Regions from separate parts of the Paenibacillus sp. FSL R10-2778 genome, predicted to be linked through region 2. Evidence: predicted binding sites of a transcription regulator. Region 2 holds the regulator's gene; each other region holds the start of a gene.
What was found. The regulator Rex, encoded in region 2, represses fermentation and respiration genes when NADH is low (regulators of the CRP and FNR family bind a similar motif). The targets are predictions, from matches to a motif close to TTGTGAAATATTTCACAA.
Positions count from the first base shown of each region.

Region 1: a site for Rex is predicted at 1,628-1,645, ahead of NST40_RS30825 (cytochrome ubiquinol oxidase subunit I). Genes of this name have one in related genera too.
Region 3: a site for Rex is predicted at 1,613-1,630, ahead of NST40_RS03685 (flavocytochrome c). Genes of this name have one in related genera too.
Region 4: a site for Rex is predicted at 2,350-2,367, ahead of nirB (nitrite reductase large subunit NirB). Genes of this name have one in related genera too.

Region 1 is NZ_CP151956.1:6,890,869-6,895,181, reverse strand. Features, by position in the region: gene NST40_RS30840 (trypsin-like peptidase domain-containing protein) at 1-544, shown strand, start outside; gene NST40_RS30835 (cold-shock protein) at 964-1,164, shown strand; gene NST40_RS30830 (cold-shock protein) at 1,257-1,484, shown strand; gene NST40_RS30825 (cytochrome ubiquinol oxidase subunit I) at 1,707-3,110, shown strand; gene cydB (cytochrome d ubiquinol oxidase subunit II) at 3,097-4,113, shown strand; gene cydD (thiol reductant ABC exporter subunit CydD) at 4,113-4,313, shown strand, end outside.
Region 2 is NZ_CP151956.1:4,722,138-4,726,450, forward strand. Features, by position in the region: gene NST40_RS21310 (DUF5590 domain-containing protein) at 60-578, opposite strand; gene NST40_RS21315 (amidohydrolase) at 751-2,052, opposite strand; gene NST40_RS21320 (redox-sensing transcriptional repressor Rex) at 2,039-2,692, opposite strand; gene dinG (ATP-dependent DNA helicase DinG) at 2,823-4,313, opposite strand, start outside.
Region 3 is NZ_CP151956.1:832,604-836,916, forward strand. Features, by position in the region: gene NST40_RS03685 (flavocytochrome c) at 1-1,401, opposite strand, end outside; gene NST40_RS03690 (hypothetical protein) at 1,885-2,772, shown strand; gene NST40_RS03695 (aminoglycoside phosphotransferase family protein) at 2,873-3,694, shown strand.
Region 4 is NZ_CP151956.1:5,018,440-5,022,752, forward strand. Features, by position in the region: gene nirB (nitrite reductase large subunit NirB) at 1-2,234, opposite strand, end outside; gene NST40_RS22665 (hypothetical protein) at 2,464-3,174, opposite strand; gene ric (iron-sulfur cluster repair di-iron protein) at 3,324-4,019, opposite strand.

The sequences.
Region 1 (4,313 bases), 2.2 Mb from region 2:
TCAGGATGGAGTATATGACTGGGAACAAGAAGTGATACAGACCGATGCGGCGATTAATGAAGGAAACAGTGGCGGCGCATTAGTGGATCTGGATGGCAAGGTCATTGGAATTAACACAATGAAGATTTCAGATACGGGTGTAGAGGGTCTGGGTTTTGCAATTCCTGCGAATCATGTGATAGATATCGCTAATGAGCTGGCTGAAAAAGGACATATTGCCCGTTCGTACTTGGGTGTATATTCAGTTGACTTGAACAATCCGTACGTTCCACTAGCAGAAGATCAACGCAATGAATTGAACCTGCCGAACAGTGTTAAGGATGGAGTAGTTGTTCTAGAAGCCGTTGGCCCTGCGAAGGAAGCTGGACTGCAATTCAATGATGTCATTACCAAATTTAATGATCAATCAATCATATCTACCCTTTCTCTTCGCAAGTACTTATATAATCATACGAAGATCGGTGATGATCTGAAAATTACTTACTATCGAAACGGCGAGGCCAAACAGGCAACAGTTAAACTTCTTGAAAAACCACAGGAATAATATGCTGGAAGTCGGTATATAATGATATAGCAGTTACGACAAGTAGAGCGGACTACCCCTTCGATTCCGAGGGGGTACCTTCTTGAAAAAGCGGATAAAAGTAACGTTTTTGGAAAAGCTATTTTTCTAAAACCATGATAATTATGCCAAATAAAGGATCTATTTAGGGAATAAACACTAAGTGGCAGCCCTTACATTGGAAGGTAATACTTATTAGGGCAAAAACGGATATATTCGGATGCTTGCTTGCCTTTGCTAATCAGGTGTGGTAATATGATATCAATCATACATTTAGTCCCTAATTCTCGCATTGAAAAGGGCTGTCATATTTGGTAATACAACCTTTTTCAATGTGTGAATTTTTTCTTTGTTTGAAGATAAAAAGAACATATTAATTTAAATTTGTGGAGGTAACACACATGCAAACAGGTACAGTTAAATGGTTCAACGCAGAAAAAGGATTCGGATTTATCGAAGTTGAAGGCGGAAGCGACGTATTCGTTCACTTCAGCGCAATCACTGGCGACGGCTTCAAAACTTTGGACGAAGGCCAACGCGTTGAATTCAACGTTGTTCAAGGCAACCGTGGACCACAAGCCGAAAACGTTGTAAAACTGTAATAATAGAAGAAACCGTCCCAGCTTGTGAAAGTTGGGACGGTCTTTTTATATCTAGTTACTCACTATTGACTTACAGGATGGGAGGAACGGCAATGAACTACCGGAAGAAACCTTTGGAAGAAATACCGGAAGAAAATACCGCAATTTGGGCATGTACCAATGAGGGATGCAACGGATGGATGAGGGATAATTTCGCATTTGAACATGCGCCTTCTTGCCGTCTATGTGACTCTCCAATGGTTCGCAGCACGAAGATGCTACCCCAATTGCTTAATTCGAATGGCGATCTCAAATCGCTGAAGAAGGGTATTTCCATCTAACCAATACCTAAATGAGTCAAGCATTTAATAGAACGACGAACCACTCAAGACGGGTAAACCGTCTTATTTTTTTTGCTTTCTTTATGCTAAATTGTGATCTTTGTCACAAATCATTTGAATTTCACCGTTAAATGACTATCTTTATGTGACATTTATCACAAAAAGAAGTTTAAATTTTTGACAGAATATAATTAACGAAAAGGGGAGAAGGAAGGGACAAATATGGATACAGTAATGCTGTCGCGTGTACAATTTGCGTCGACGACAATATTCCACTATTTCTTTGTACCGGTATCAATCGGACTAGCGCTCTTGATTGCAATCATGGAGACAATGTACGTTAGAAAAGGTAATGAAGAGTACAAAAAAATGGCGCAGTTCTGGGGAAAGCTATTCCTCATCAATTTTGCAGTAGGGGTAGTTACAGGAATCTTGCAGGAATTTCAGTTCGGGATGAACTGGTCCGATTATTCACGTTTTGTTGGTGATGTATTCGGGGCTCCGCTTGCAGTTGAGGCATTGGCAGCCTTTTTTCTGGAGTCTACTTTTATTGGGATATGGATATTCGGCTGGGATAAGGTGTCCAAGCGAGTACATTTACTGTCCATCTGGCTGGTAGCATTCGGTACGATGTTATCTGCATTCTGGATTCTAGCGGCTAACTCTTTTATGCAGCATCCTGTGGGTTTTGAGATAAATAATGGACGTGCAGAAATGAATGATTTCTTCGCGCTTATTACGAACGGACAATTGCTGGTTGAATTCCCACATACAGTACTGGCTGCTTATGCAACAGGTGCTTTTCTTGTAACTGGTATTAGTGCTTATAAAATATTGAAGAAACAAGAGGTTTCTTTCTTTAAGAAGTCTTTTCAGATTGCAGCCATCGTAGGGATTATTTCTTCTATTGGTGTAGCTGTTGCTGGTCACGCCCAAGCGCAATATTTGGTTGAAACTCAACCAATGAAAATGGCAGCTTCCGAAGGACTGTGGGGTAAGAGTGGTGACCCGGCACCTTGGACCGTATGGGCAAACATTGATCCAAAGAATCAAATTAGTAGTGGAGAATTTCAAATTCCTTATATGCTGAGTTTCCTTTCATACAGTAAATTTTCCGGTGAAGTTAAAGGTATGCTTGAGCTGCAAGCGGAGTATGAGCAAACCTATGGCCCCGGTGACTATATTCCACCTGTACGTACGACATTCTGGAGTTTCCGGATCATGGTTCTAGCAGGAACGTTAATGATTGTATTGGGAATGTACGCTATGTACTTAATGTGGCGCAAAAAAATGGACCGTCCGAACACTTGGTTTATGCGGTTTATGTTATGGGGCTTGTTGCTTCCTCCGATTGCGAATACAGCCGGTTGGGTTATGACCGAATTCGGGCGTCAGCCATGGACGGTATTCGGACTGATGACAACGGAAGACAGTGTGTCGCCTAATATTACAAGTGGTCAAGTTCTGTTCTCCGTGATTTCTTTTACAACGATTTATTTAATTCTAGGATTAGTGTTGGTCGGATTGTTTATTAAAGTGATTAAAAAAGGTCCTTATGCGATGGATAACGATCACGGCGATTCGAATGATCCATATAACGAGGAGGGTTCCCATGATATCTCTTAATGAATTGTGGTTTGTGCTGATTGCAGTTCTGTTTATAGGGTTCTTCTTCCTGGAGGGTTTCGATTTCGGCGTAGGGATGGAAACACAAATTCTCGCTAAAAATGATACAGAGCGCCGTGTTCTGATTAACTCGATCGGACCCTTCTGGGATGGGAATGAGGTATGGCTTATCACAGCTGCGGGTGCAATGTTTGCGGCTTTCCCGGAGTGGTATGCAACGCTGTTTAGTGGATTCTATATTCCTTTTGTATTTGCCTTATTAGCTTTGATAGCGCGTGGTGTCGCTTTTGAATTCAGAGGTAAACGTGATTCATTGGCTTGGAAAAGAACTTGGGATGCTTGTATCTTTATCGGCAGCTTCCTTCCACCATTCCTCTTGGCAGTAGTATTTGCAAGCTTTATCAAAGGGTTGCCTATTGATGGGGATATGCAAATGTATGCAGGGTTCACAGATATCGTGAATGTGTACACTGTAGTAGCAGGGCTTACTGTTGTCCTTCTGTGCCTGGTGCATGGTCTTATGTTCACAACGCTGCGTACAGTGGGTGATCTACAGGTTCGCGCTCGCAAGTTGGCTCAAAAATTGCTAATCCCACTCGCAGCTTTATTTACTGCTTTTGTGATTATGACTTATAATATGACGGATATTTTCGAGCAACGTGGAACGATTCTTATGATTATTGTAGCCCTGGGAGTTATCGCCTTTGTACTGTCCGGTTACTTCATGACGAAGAAGAAGGATGGCTACGCTTTTGGAATGACAGGAGCGGTAATGGCGCTTTCGGTAACTTCTATCTTTGTAGGATTGTTCCCGCGTGTTATGATTAGTTCAATTGATCAAGCTTTTAATTTGACGATCACCAATGCGGCTTCGGGCCATTACTCTTTGAAGGTAATGACGATTGTGGCACTGACTATCCTTCCGTTCGTATTGGGATATCAAATTTGGAGTTACTTTGTCTTTCATAAACGGGTTCACGAGAAGGAGCATCTTGAATACTAATGGATAAAAACTTGCTTGGGTATAAAGGAGTTAAGCCAGTCTTTCTGATTGTAGGCTTCCTTACCCTGGTGCAAAGCTTGTCCATACTTCTGCTGGCTAAATCGCTGGCAGAAGTCATCTCTGCGCTATTTGCGGGAGAACCTCTGAAGGAACAATGGGGCACTGCGCTATTGTTCCTTCTTGCATTTCTTGTGCGCCAT
Region 2 (4,313 bases):
GCGAACTTATTATAAGTTCGCTTGTTTACTATGACACCCTTAATTTCCTTATGTTCAGCTTAACTTTTAGGTAAACTGTAACCTTCGCCCATTCGGGACCCATCCGAAAAGCGATAAAATTGATAATAATACCGACCGCTCTGTTTATAAAAAAGCTGCCAAGCATACTCTCCGTTATATACTCCCGGCAGCAAGCGTTCAATCGTTATGTCCGGAAGATCAGCTTTGATAATGCCGCGTATTTGGGCTTCCGAGGTTCCTTTACTTAGTTCCTCAGCAAACACTGCGTCGTCGCCTTCAGCAAATTTTCCATCTACCGTAAAGCGGACCCAGACCATAAGAGCAGTCCCGGCTTCATTTTTCCCTGTTAATACCCAGTACACTGCATTTTCATCCCAAACCGATTTTTGTGCTTTGGTTACCTCTGTTAGACCCGCTCTGGTTTTGGCAACATCCTTAGCGATATCACGCTCGTTCCATTGATCTTTCATAATATAGGCATAGAACTGGATAAGTCCAAACCCCAGGAGCAGAATCAGAACTGACCCCAGGAGGATCCATTTTTTCCTTTTCTTCAAGGTACAGCTCCCTTTCTAGTAATATATCTTTTTTGATTATATAACACACCCGCGTGTTTATCCAAAATTTCATAATTTTCTAGCTTTCCCAGCCTTAAAAATACACAAAAGGCCGCAACTTTTGCTAAAAGCAAAAAGTCGCAGCCTATTATTTATTCGTTATTCTCCAGACTTAACGCTTCAATAAACCTTCGAAGGCTTCTTGCGCTTTACGCCGGATAGCTTCCTCATCCAGGGTTAAGCATTGTCCATGCTTGATGACCTGTTTACCATTCACCCACACATGCTCAACATCCTTAGCGCTAGCAGAGTAAACCGCATGAGACAACAGATCTGTGTGTGGCAGCAAATGCGGCTGATCGATATCAATAGCAATGAAATCTGCTTTCATCCCTACAGCAAGTCTGCCTACATTATTTAAAAAGATGGACTGCGCGCCATATTCTGTAGCCATACGCAGAGCCTCTGGAGCTGGAACAGCCGTTGGATCACCGCTGACACCCTTATGAATGAGAGCTGCAAGCCGCATCTCTTCAAACATATCCAAGTTATTGTTGCTTGCCGCGCCATCCGTGCCAAGAGACACCTTCACACCAGCTTTTAGAAGATCAGTAACCCGAGCCACTCCGCTAGCCAACTTCAAATTACTGCCCGGATTATGAGATACACCCACATTATGGCGAGCCAAGATCTCAATCTCTTCATCATTTAAATGAACACCATGTGCAACTATCGAGGGACGTGTGAACATGCCAAGCTTCTCTAAGTGAGCTACAGGACGCAACCCGTAATCCGCCACATTTTGTTCCACTTCACGTTTCGTTTCGGACATATGCGTATGCATCGGTAAATCCAGATCATGCGCTGCCTGCACGAACTTAACCAGGAAGTCCGGAGGGCAAGTATAAGGGGCGTGCGGCGAGATCATAGTAGTAATTCTGCCTTCAGCCTTTCCATGCCAGTTACGGGCAAAAGAAATCGCTTCCGCAAGCTTGTGATTCTGTACATCCTCTGGACATAACCCGATCACACCACGCATCAATACGGAACGGATACCTGATAACTCAGCTACCTCGGCTACTCGGTCCATATGATCATACATATCGAGGAAGGTCGTAGTTCCACCCTTCAGCATTTCCAATACAGATAAGGAGGTTCCCCAGTATACATCATCACCGGTGAACTTTTCCTCCATTGGCCACATCTTCTCCTGAAGCCACACTTGTAGCGCTAAATCATCTCCATATCCACGCAGCAAAGACATCGCCGCATGACCATGTGTGTTTACAAGTCCAGGCATGAACAGCAGACGGCTGCCATCAACCACTTGCACTCCAGCTTCCATCTGAGGCTCTTCTTTTCCTATGTAAGTGATTAAATCATCTTCAATAGTCATATATCCACTCAGAACCGGCTCATCCGTTCCCGGAGTCAGAAAATACCCGCCCTTAATTATCGTTTTATTGTTGTTCATGTTCGCTTTCTTCCTTTCCATCCCGCAAGTAATAAGCAAGACTTTGCAGATCAGTTGTAAAATCAGCTGCATGCACCCGGATATTCGGTGGTGTCTTCAGAATCACAGGGGCAAAGTTCAAAATCGCTTCAATCCCAGAAGAAATGAGAATATCTGCTACATTTTGAGCTTCTGAATCAGGTACGGTAATAATGGCAATGCGAATACCTTGCTCACGAATCGTGCTGCCTAGTTCATCCATCGGTTGCACAGTAAGGGAGTTGATCTTACGTCCAACCTTAGGAGCGTACGAATCAAATATAGCCGTGATTTTCATAGTATCTTTAAGATATGCATTGTAATTAGACAAGGCATGTCCGAGATTACCTGCTCCAACTAAAGCTACATTAAGCTGTTGATCCAGCTTCAGGATATGACGGATTTTCTCAATAAGATACGTTACATCATAGCCGATACCTTTTCTGCCGAAGTCACCAAAATATGCTAAATCCTTACGAATCTGTGCGGGATTAAGATCAAGCTTTTGTCCAAGTTCCTGAGAGGAAACTGTTAATATTTCGCGATTCTGGAGATCATTCAAAAAACGCAAGTACACAGGCAGTCTGCGAACAACGGCTTCTGATATTTTATCCGATTTCATATTTTTCCTCCTAAAAATAGTAATGTTCTTGTGAAAATCCATATTCAAACGTCTACCTCTCCTTATTAAGGACGGTACTGTAACACACCGCCCTTAAGGATAAGGAGGAGCTAAACTGAAGACGAGCGTTTTAAGAAGCGCCGCCATCCTCTAGCCATTCCGCTATGCGAGGGACCATTTGATCAGTAAGCATATGCTCCATTTTGGGACCAGGCAATGAATAAAGGAAATACTTCCCGTAATGAGATTCAATAACCCTTGTATCATAAACAATAACTATTCCGCGATCCTGCGCCGTGCGAACCAGTCTTCCGAATCCCTGCTTAAAACGAATAACCGCTTGAGGAACAGATAATTTCATGAACGGATTCTTCTTCTGGGCCTGTAATAACTCCGACTTCGCTTCCGCCAACGGGTGATTCGGCGGTTGAAACGGAAGTCTCACGATGGCCAGGCAAGTCAGTGCTTCACCTGGAATATCTACACCTTCCCAGAAGCTGCTCGTCCCCAGCAATACGGATGCTGCACTGTCCTGAAAGCGGCGGATCAGCTTGCTCCGGCTGCCACCTTCCACGCCTTGACCAAGCACCGTAATCTCTTGTGAGGCTAAAGCCTCTTTAAGCGGATCATATACCTGACGCAGCATTTTATAAGAAGTAAACAGAACCAGCATCCGCCCACGTGTTGTTTTAGCAGCTTCCGATAATGACTGTACGAGTGTATCGACAAATCGAGCATCGCCCACACTGCCCTTCACACTAGGAAAATCACGCGGTATAACTAACAGTGCCTGCTCGCGATACTTAAAGGGAGAAGGAAGAAGTGAGGTCATTAGACGTCCTTCTTCCGCAGCTTCGTTAAGTCCGAGATTATCAATCATAAATTGAAAAGATTTATCTACAGACAGCGTCGCCGAGGTAAGCACGATGCTTTTTTTCTTATCGAAGAACAACTCTTTAAGCTGGCTGCTAACATCCACAGGGACAGCATACATCTGCAGTGATTTGCTGCGGTAATTCCCATTTGCCTCCAGCCAATATACTACATTATCGTCATTCAGCCCCATAAAGAATCTTACTTGCTCACGGATGGAAGCCAAATCCTTAAATAAACCGCTAATATCAGTAACAAGACTGTCTGCTGAGGATTGGCTTTCCTGGTCGCGCATCTCGTTAAGCATTTTATCACCCTTACGGATGATGTCGCTTAACGTCAGATTCATAGTGTTCTCTAGTGCAACCAATTCATCCCAATCCTTCGGCTTACGGGCGGGAATCAAACGCATAACCAGTTGTCCCGCTTCCCCTGCCCCTGCATCACTGCGTTCCGGCAAAAGGCTGAACAGCTTGTCGCTGAGTGCATCCCAGGTTTCTTTGACGGTAAGCAGATCCGGGTAGATCCGATCGATGACTCCGCTCCATTCTGAAGCCTCTTCACTGCCTGACGACTGTAATATCTGGCGCAGAGCAGGAAGCTGTCCGTTTCGGCTATCTTTATACAGCCGCGATAATGTGTGTGCCACAGTGAAATGCTTCATATGCATGCCAAGATGTTTACCAGCCACATCTTCTAAATGATGTGCTTCATCAATGACAAGATGCTCGTAAGCCGGAAGCAGCTG
Region 3 (4,313 bases), 3.0 Mb from region 2:
CGCAAACAGACCAGGGATAGCTTCACCATCTTTATTTAGAACCTCTGTGTTCGTATTGATCTTCACGCCACCCATGGTGTAGTGAATCCCAGGAGCAATTTTAATAGCGTAGAAAGGACCAGTGGACAGGTCATTGTCCATTCCTGTAGTTCTGCCAAATTCGGCATCCTTTTTATTCTTAACGGCGCTGTTCCAAGTATCAAGCGTTGTTGCCAGCTTATCCTCTGGAACACCGATTTCTTTGGCCAAAGCTTCGATGGAATCCGCCTGAATCACGAAGCCCATTTTGTCATATTGTTCAACAGCCTTCACACGGGATTTAACACCGGAATCAAAGACCAGCGTAGCTGCTTTTTCAGGTAGTGTATTGATGGAAGCTGTTACTTTATCACGGGTGTCCAATTCATTGGTGAACCGTGTACCTTCACTGGAAACAAGGATAGCGCCTTCCCCACGAACAGCTTCGCCGATGAGGTAGGATTTTTCTTGCTGCACAGTCGGGTGAACTTGGATTTGATCCATATCGACGGTTGTGCCGCCGAGTTTCTCAATCATCTTGATGCCGTCTCCGGTACTGCCGATTTGGTTAGTAGTAACGTAGCCTTCCAAGTCAGGTCTTACTTCGGAGATCAAATCCATATTGGCACCGAATCCGCCAGTGGTTACAACGACAGCATCTGCCGTAATTGTTTTTTCCTCTGTTTGGTTAAAGAGGACCTTGACGCCATTTACTTTGCCATCTTTTTCAGTGATTTCTTTGACATCAGCATTCACGAAAAGTGGGATTTCTTTCTCTTGTACGTTTTTTACTAAACCTTTGACAAGGTATTGACCCACAGCAGAGCCATCTTCAGGACGGTGTGTACGTTTTTCGTTCATGCCGCCTGTAATGGTGATATTGTTCAAGCGGATTCCGATGGAATCCAGCCAATCGATCGCACTCGCGGAATTATCAACGAAGAAACGAAGCATTTCTTTGTCGTTAGTGTCATGGCCACCTTTTAATGACTCTTCATAAAATAAATCATTGCTGTCTTCAATGTTTTGTTCTTTTTGGAATTTCGTTTCAGAAGCGTTCATCCCCGAAGAGGATTTGGTTGTGTTCCCGCCGGCAACCGGCATTTTTTCCAAAATAACAGGGTTCATGCCTTTCTCTTTGGCCTCAAGCGCCGCGGACATTCCCGCACCACCCGCACCGACAATGATGATATCATATTTATCTTTTAATTGATCGAATGGTGTGTAGCTTGCTTCAGATGCCCCGGAGACGGCTTCAACTTCTTTTTTCTCGTTGTTATTACTCTTGCTCTCGTTCACCTTGTCGTTTCCATTACCGCAACCTGCGATAACGAGCATGACAGAGAGGACGAGACTCAGAGCACCAGCTGCTTTCTTTTTCATTGTTAACCCTCCACTTTTATATTTCTCTATTAAGATGTACCAAAAGAACCCGACAAAAAAGAAAGGAAGTATCAGAGGGAGTTGGAAGTGGAGAAGCGCGCGCGTCGCTGTTATTCTCCTAACTTCAAATCTTCTACGGTTACGTCCACAGTTTCCATCGTTATTCTCTTTAGTTCATCTTCTTATTAAGTATACCATCAATCATGACTATTAGTGAAAGTTTTCACAAATTATACAAGTCGTCTATTCTAACATAGGGTAACGAAATATTGAGCGGATTAGGCGGAAAATGGACCATAAACCATATAACTAGAAGATTTGGCGTGAGATTTTCTCACTGTAGAAGTGGTAACTGTCACGGATTAGTAAAGCGGTTTTTGTTTTTCTGGATTTTTAAATGGTAAAATGAGAGTATTGCCTACTAGTCAATCCGGAAAGACTAACATGAGACATAGGAACAAATTCTAATTAATAGGTGAGAATATGGAATTTAATAACGTAATAAAAGAAAAAGTAAAAGAAGATAACTATAAAGTGTTTGCTTTACTTAGCCGCTATTTGAATAATACCCCCGACTTTATTAACAAAGAAGAAATTGAAGAAATCGTAAACTGTGGTGTATCTTATGAATACGCTTTTGGTTTAATGCTGGCTGCTGCTTTTGGGATGGATACGGTTGATAATGTTGATGATAAGGAATTGTTCAACCAATATTTTAGCAATATGCTTCATAAGCTTGATGCAAATGAATATTATGACAATCCATATTATAAAAATATCAAGATACCAACTATAAAGATTAATAATAGTGAATTAAAATATGAAAAATATAAACCCTTTGAAGGTTTTGTTTGCAATGATATCATCCGGACAGAAGAGGGAAGACAAATTCCTCAGGTTGGTTTTTTTCAAACTGAATTCATGTTCCCGGCTGTCTTGGAGAATGACAGAATCTGGATGACGATCACACCAAATGAAATAGAAACAATGAAAGAAGCTGTTGATAAAGCGTTTGGGAATGTTCTTACGTTTGGGCTTGGACTTGGCTATTATGCTTATATGGTTTCTGAAAAAGTTAATGTTGAAAGCATAACGGTTGTTGAAAAAAATCAAGATGTCATTGATTTATTTAATAAATATGTACTGCCACAATTCAGTAATGCTCACAAGATCAGGCTTATCCAAGCAGATGCTTTCGAATATGCAGAACAACATATGTCTAAGGAAAAATATGATTTTGTATTTACGGATTTATGGCATGATGTTTCTGATGGAATGGACATGTATTTAAAAATGAAAAAGTTTGAAAAGAAAAGCCCGGATACTGTATTTATGTACTGGATAGAACAATCTATTTTATGTTATTTGTAATTTTGAGTTGCGTTAATCTGTTGTAGCTGACTCCGAAAGGAAGAACCCATTTTTGAAAACTCCTATATCTATCATAAATTGGCTAGAGCACAACGAAATCATGAACGACTTATTAAATCAGGAAGACAGCTTAACTGCGCATACAATGGATCAAGGATTTGAAGCTGAGGTCATGAAGATTAATTCTGATCAAGAGAGCTATGTACTGAAAACATGGAATAAGGAATCCAGACCGGATGTCCAGTTTCAATATCGTTTATTGGATGTTCTATCCGAACGAGGAGTAGCCGTCTCTAAACCAGTGGGCTGGGGAATCAATCCGGAGGGACATAAGGTGTTGTTAACAAGTTTTGACGGAACCCCTATTCATAAAATGAATACCAGGAAAATGAAGGAACTCGCAAGCCTATTAGCAAAAATACATAAGATTCGCGTTGAAGAGATTGGAAATATACAACTGCCAAAATACGATTTCATCGGCTACTTTTTCCCTGAAGCCAAAGAACAATCTGATATTTATAATGTGTTGACTGCTCTTGTTGAGCAAACTCCAATGAAGCAAGACTGTATCATTCATGGGGATTTTCATATCGGAAATATAGTGGAGGATAAAGAGCGATATACCATAATCGATTGGACGAACGGCCAGTTGGGAGACTCTAGATATGATTTTGCCTGGTCACTTATTCTGCTGAAAATATATATCTCTGAGCGTTATGCTGATGTGTTCCGAACTGCTTATCTATTGGAAAATGATATGGATCAGGAAGAACTTGAGATCTTTGAAGCTTGGGCATGTCTACGGTGGATTTTGCTGAATAGAAGAGGTAGCACACCGAAAGGGCCTAATACAACGAAGAGAGTGAAAGGCTTAATCGCTAATAATCGGTTTTTAAAAAAGATGGATAGTAAATTGTTCTGATGTACGCAAGGATGGATGGATTTTCTGGGAGATTGGAAATGTAATGTAACACCGTACATTATTACGTTATTAAATTATTTGTGGTATATTAAAGGTAGAAAAGACGTAAAATGCAAAGAGAGCCGTGCTGTAACACGACTCCCAAGGCAATAGCCGCTTTTAAGGGCGGTAGGCTTCAGCAAATAGGACACGACAGATAGACCGCATGCCTTTGTGAGTGGGCGGTCTATTTGCGTTTATTGGACAGCAGCGCTACGATAAGCGAACCAAAGGTTAGCATAAGCATCATTGCTTCAAACACTGTCACAAGGCATCCCTCCCTTCGGTGAGAGGTAGCCGACCGACCCTTTAAGCCTATTCTATTTGCTCCACCAGTATAGCATAATCGTTTGAAAGAGAATTAAGACTCTTGTCATAATACTCCCTAGGATTGGAGTAGTTTTCCATTTACTCTCTTTGTCTCCGCAACTCTCTCCATTTTGAAACTTCCGTATCACATTTGCGATTTTTTGATTCCCAATTGTAGGACGTACCTCTCTTTCTAAATCTCTTCTTTGCGAATTCCCAAACTTCCGATTTTCATTGGATTTTCAGTTTGGGTGTTTATAATGCTTTTTAT
Region 4 (4,313 bases), 300 kb from region 2:
TCCAAATAATTGCCGGTCTCACGGTAATATTGCATCACAGCGGAGCACACTTCGATCAACTCTTCATCGGTCTTTATTTTGCAGAAGGAGTCAGCGATCCGTGGCTTGATCCCACCGTTACCACCGATAAACACTTCCCAACCGCCATCATTACCGACGATGCCAATATCCTTCGTACAGGATTCCGCACAGTTACGCGGGCAGCCGTTGACAGCTATTTTAAACTTGGCAGGAAAATCAAGACGTTCATACTTACGTTCTATGAGCGCGCCCATTCCCAGCGAATCCTGTGTGCCGAAACGGCAGAACTGTGAACCCACACAAGTCTTAACGGTACGTAGCGACTTAGCATAACCATAACCTGATGGCATATCGAGCTCTTCCCATACTTTCGGCAGATCCTCTTTTTTCACCCCGATTAGATCCAGGCGTTGCCCACCAGTCACCTTAACAACTTTCACATCATATTTAAGGGAGACATCAGCGATTTTCTTCAAATCCTCCGGTGTCGTTACCCCGCCGTACATGCGTGGAATAACGGTATAGGTTCCGTCTTTCTGAATATTGGCTCCCATACGTTCATTAACAAAGCGTGATTCCTTCTCGTCTTGATGTGTATCCGGATTTATCATCCCCAGATAATAGTTAATCGCCGGACGGCATTTAGAGCAGCCTTCCTCTTGTTTCCAACCCAGTACATGCATAACCTCTTTAGTAGTACTAAGACCTTTAGCTGTAATCTCAGCAACAATCTCATCCCGGCTAAGCGTTGTGCAACTACAAATTCCTTGCTTGGCAGACTGCTCAAAACTATCACCCAGGACAAATTGTAAAATTTGTTCTACAACCGGTTTACAACCTCCGCAAGAGCGCGTCGCTCCTGTACATGCTTTTATTTCGTCCACAGTAGTAAAACCATTTTCTATGACCGCATCCACAATCGCTTTTTTCGTAACCCCGTTACAGCCACAAACGATTTCTTCGTCCGCCATCGCTTCTACGGATGTGCTCTTTTTGGCTCCATTTCCGCAGCAGCCCGTACCCATAACCTCTGTATAAATTTCATCGGTCATTACAGCGCCTTGTTTTACTAACTTTTGCAGGTTAGCCGACTCTGTCACATCCCCGAACAGGACTGCACCAACAATGACATTGTCTTTGAGCAGAATTTTCTTATAGGTTCGCTTCCATTCATCTTTGCTTGAGATTACAGCATGTTCAGGAGAATCCATAAACTCACCTGCAGAAAATACATCCACTCCGGAAATTTTTAATTTGGTGGAGACAACAGAACCTTCATATGGGTTTGTATCGCTTCCGCAGAGATGTTTAGCTAGAACCATCCCCTGCTCGAATAGCGGAGCTACTAATCCGTAACAAACTCCGCGATGTTCGGCACATTCGCCAATGGAATATACATTTTGCATAGAGGTCTGCAGATAATCGTCCACTACAATCCCACGATTAACAGCAATTCCGCTTTCTTTTGCCACAGTTATATTCGGTTTGATGCCTACAGCCATAACTACAAAATCAGCCGCAAGTGAAGTGCCATCACTAAATTGTAATCCACTTACTCTCTGTTCCCCGGTCAATTCTACTGTTTGTTTGCCCATGGCAAATTTCACGCCTTGACGCTCTAGCTCAGCTTGCAACATAGAGGAGGCATTACGATCCAGCTGGCGCTCCATTAGATCTTCCATCAGATGCACTACAGTAACGTCCATGCCAAGGTTCACAAGACCCTTTGCCGCTTCCAAGCCAAGTAAACCCCCGCCGATTACCGCCGCTTTGTTGTATTGTTTAGCCGCAGCCAGCATTGCATCACAATCTGCAATATCCCGGAAACCCACAACGCCTTCCTTATCACAACCAGGTACAGGTAAAATAAATGAATTCGAACCCGTTGCAATAATCACTTTATCGTAAGAAACAGCCATACCGTTATCCGCAATTACTTGCTTAGAATGCTCGTCAATTCGTGTAACTGTTGTTGCTGTATGCAAGGTAATGTTGTTATCTTCATACCAATTCCAGTCGTTTAGGATGATATCGTTGATGGTTTTGCTGCCTTCGAGAACATAGGACAACATGATCCGATTATAATTGGGATGAGGTTCGCTTCCAAAGACCGTAATGTCATAAGCTCCACCTAGCTTCAATATTTGCTCTAGCGTACCTATGCCTGCCATACCGTTGCCGACTAATACTAATTTTTCTCTCTTCGCTGCCATGGTTAGGTGCCTCCTCATTCTTATCCGTTTGTTGAACTTTGCTTCAACTTCTCTTCTACATAATGGAATTATACATTTCAAAATTTAAGAGAGATTGTGATTACAGTCACATTAAATGTGAATGTTTTCACATAAAAATGAGACAACTTTATTAGGTTATAACTTCCAATTAAAAAAGCCAGATCACGGGTTCTGAGCAACCGTAGATCTGGCATTTATGTACTTTTTTTTAACGTATAGCCAATAAAATCTCCAATTCATCCTGCACTCTAAGCTTCATGTCCATTCCATTCTCAAGCAGCTGCTTCCCATTCACCTTCATCTTCCAAACTTCATTGCTAAGAGGAGTATAATCACCAATGGATAACACCTTTTTGTTGTCTTCGGTTAACTGCACCACACTGCTGTTCTTCAACAAACCTCTCACTGTTAAATCTTCAGTAAATCCCATAACATATGAATGATTCAAATTCACTTGCTCACTTCCACCATTCACGGTCAACAACACAATTTGAAGGGGTTCTTCTTGTTCCTTAGACATCGCCGTAATTACTAATTTTGATTCATGCCCGACTGTTCGACCCCAATCCTCAGGTCCAATGGTCCCCCCATCCATTTGCAGCTCCCAATTCATTCCTGGACCGAGTGAAATATTATTTACCGTTAGAATGCTTGTGTTATCCTCAGAAAAGGTGGCCTTCCCACTACCTTTCAGTAGGTCAAAGATCGTTATCCCTTTTCTGTAGCTCTCGCTAAGCTGCTTGTCCAAAGGGTTGGTAAGCAAGTCATTTCCCGCAACGATAAGCGAAAGCGTAGGCCCGTCTGATCCTGCTAAGCCATTATTCCCTTCATTATTAATGTCAGCAAGAGTGGAACACCCACCTATTATGAATACGATGACTAATCCTACTAACAACCTCCACATATATTTCGTGGGCATAGTGACACCGCCTTGTCCCGCCTAATGACCACACAGCGTCTCAGGCTTGTAGTAAGTTATGCATACTGTCTATTTAAGAATAACGTAAATAAGCTTTGTTCTCAAATATAAAAAAAGTCCCCTAAGGGACTCTATGAAACTCATTTTTTCTACTGGAATCTAGGGAACAATATATTATTCTCCAGATGAACATGTTCAAAAGTCATGCTCTCCAGCTCCTCTAGCCGGGCATAAGTCAAACGATAGGTTGTACAAGCATGAGCCGGTGGGGTGAAATCAGCTGTTATTTTGCGTATTTGTCTCAATATATCGCCTGCTGTGTCATGTTCACTCTCGAGTTCAATTAATGCCTCGCGAAGTATGGTCAGCCCTTCTTCACTTGGATTGGCATCATATGCTAATAATTTTGGAAACTCGTCTTCCTCTTCTTTAGCTGTATGCTGAAGAAGATCTTCCTTGAGTGCATTAAACAAACTATATACCTCTTCTAAATGAGGGGAATCTCCGCCATGAACCCGGTATACCTTAGTTACATTTTGGCTAATCAGGGGCAGCTCTTCCCGCAGGTAATGGTGATGTTTACTCACGATATGCTCGATTAACTCTGCAGAAGGTGCTGTATTCCATGCGAGTTCTTCTTGAGGTACCGGATATTCCTCGAACAGCTTGTTGAGATCACTAATGATCATCTCTTGATCTAGTCCACGCTCTACCGCTGCTTCAGTAAGAGGTTTGGCGCCTCCACAGCAGAAATCAATCCGTTTGGACTTGAAATAATCCGCAGCTTTTGGGAATTGCAGCACAATATCTTTTACCAGGGCATCTGGAGTAAATCCAGGTTGCACCGATTGCTTATGCTGTAAATCCGAAATTCTATCATTAGGTTTTTTAGTTTCCATAATAGTTCCTCCTCGGGATATGTGATCAGGTTCTGAAAAAATCTTTTCCACCTGTTCACCTTAACCCTGAAAGGACTTTTGACTTGTGATTGTACTCACGAAAATTGTATCTCTTTGTTGAACGAAAAAGGTCAATTATGGTGATCTCTGACCACAATCAACCTGTTTACATAACGCTTTAGCGTACTTTAGGTTAAAATTACCAAGCATTATTGTATGTACAAACGAAATGACGAAATT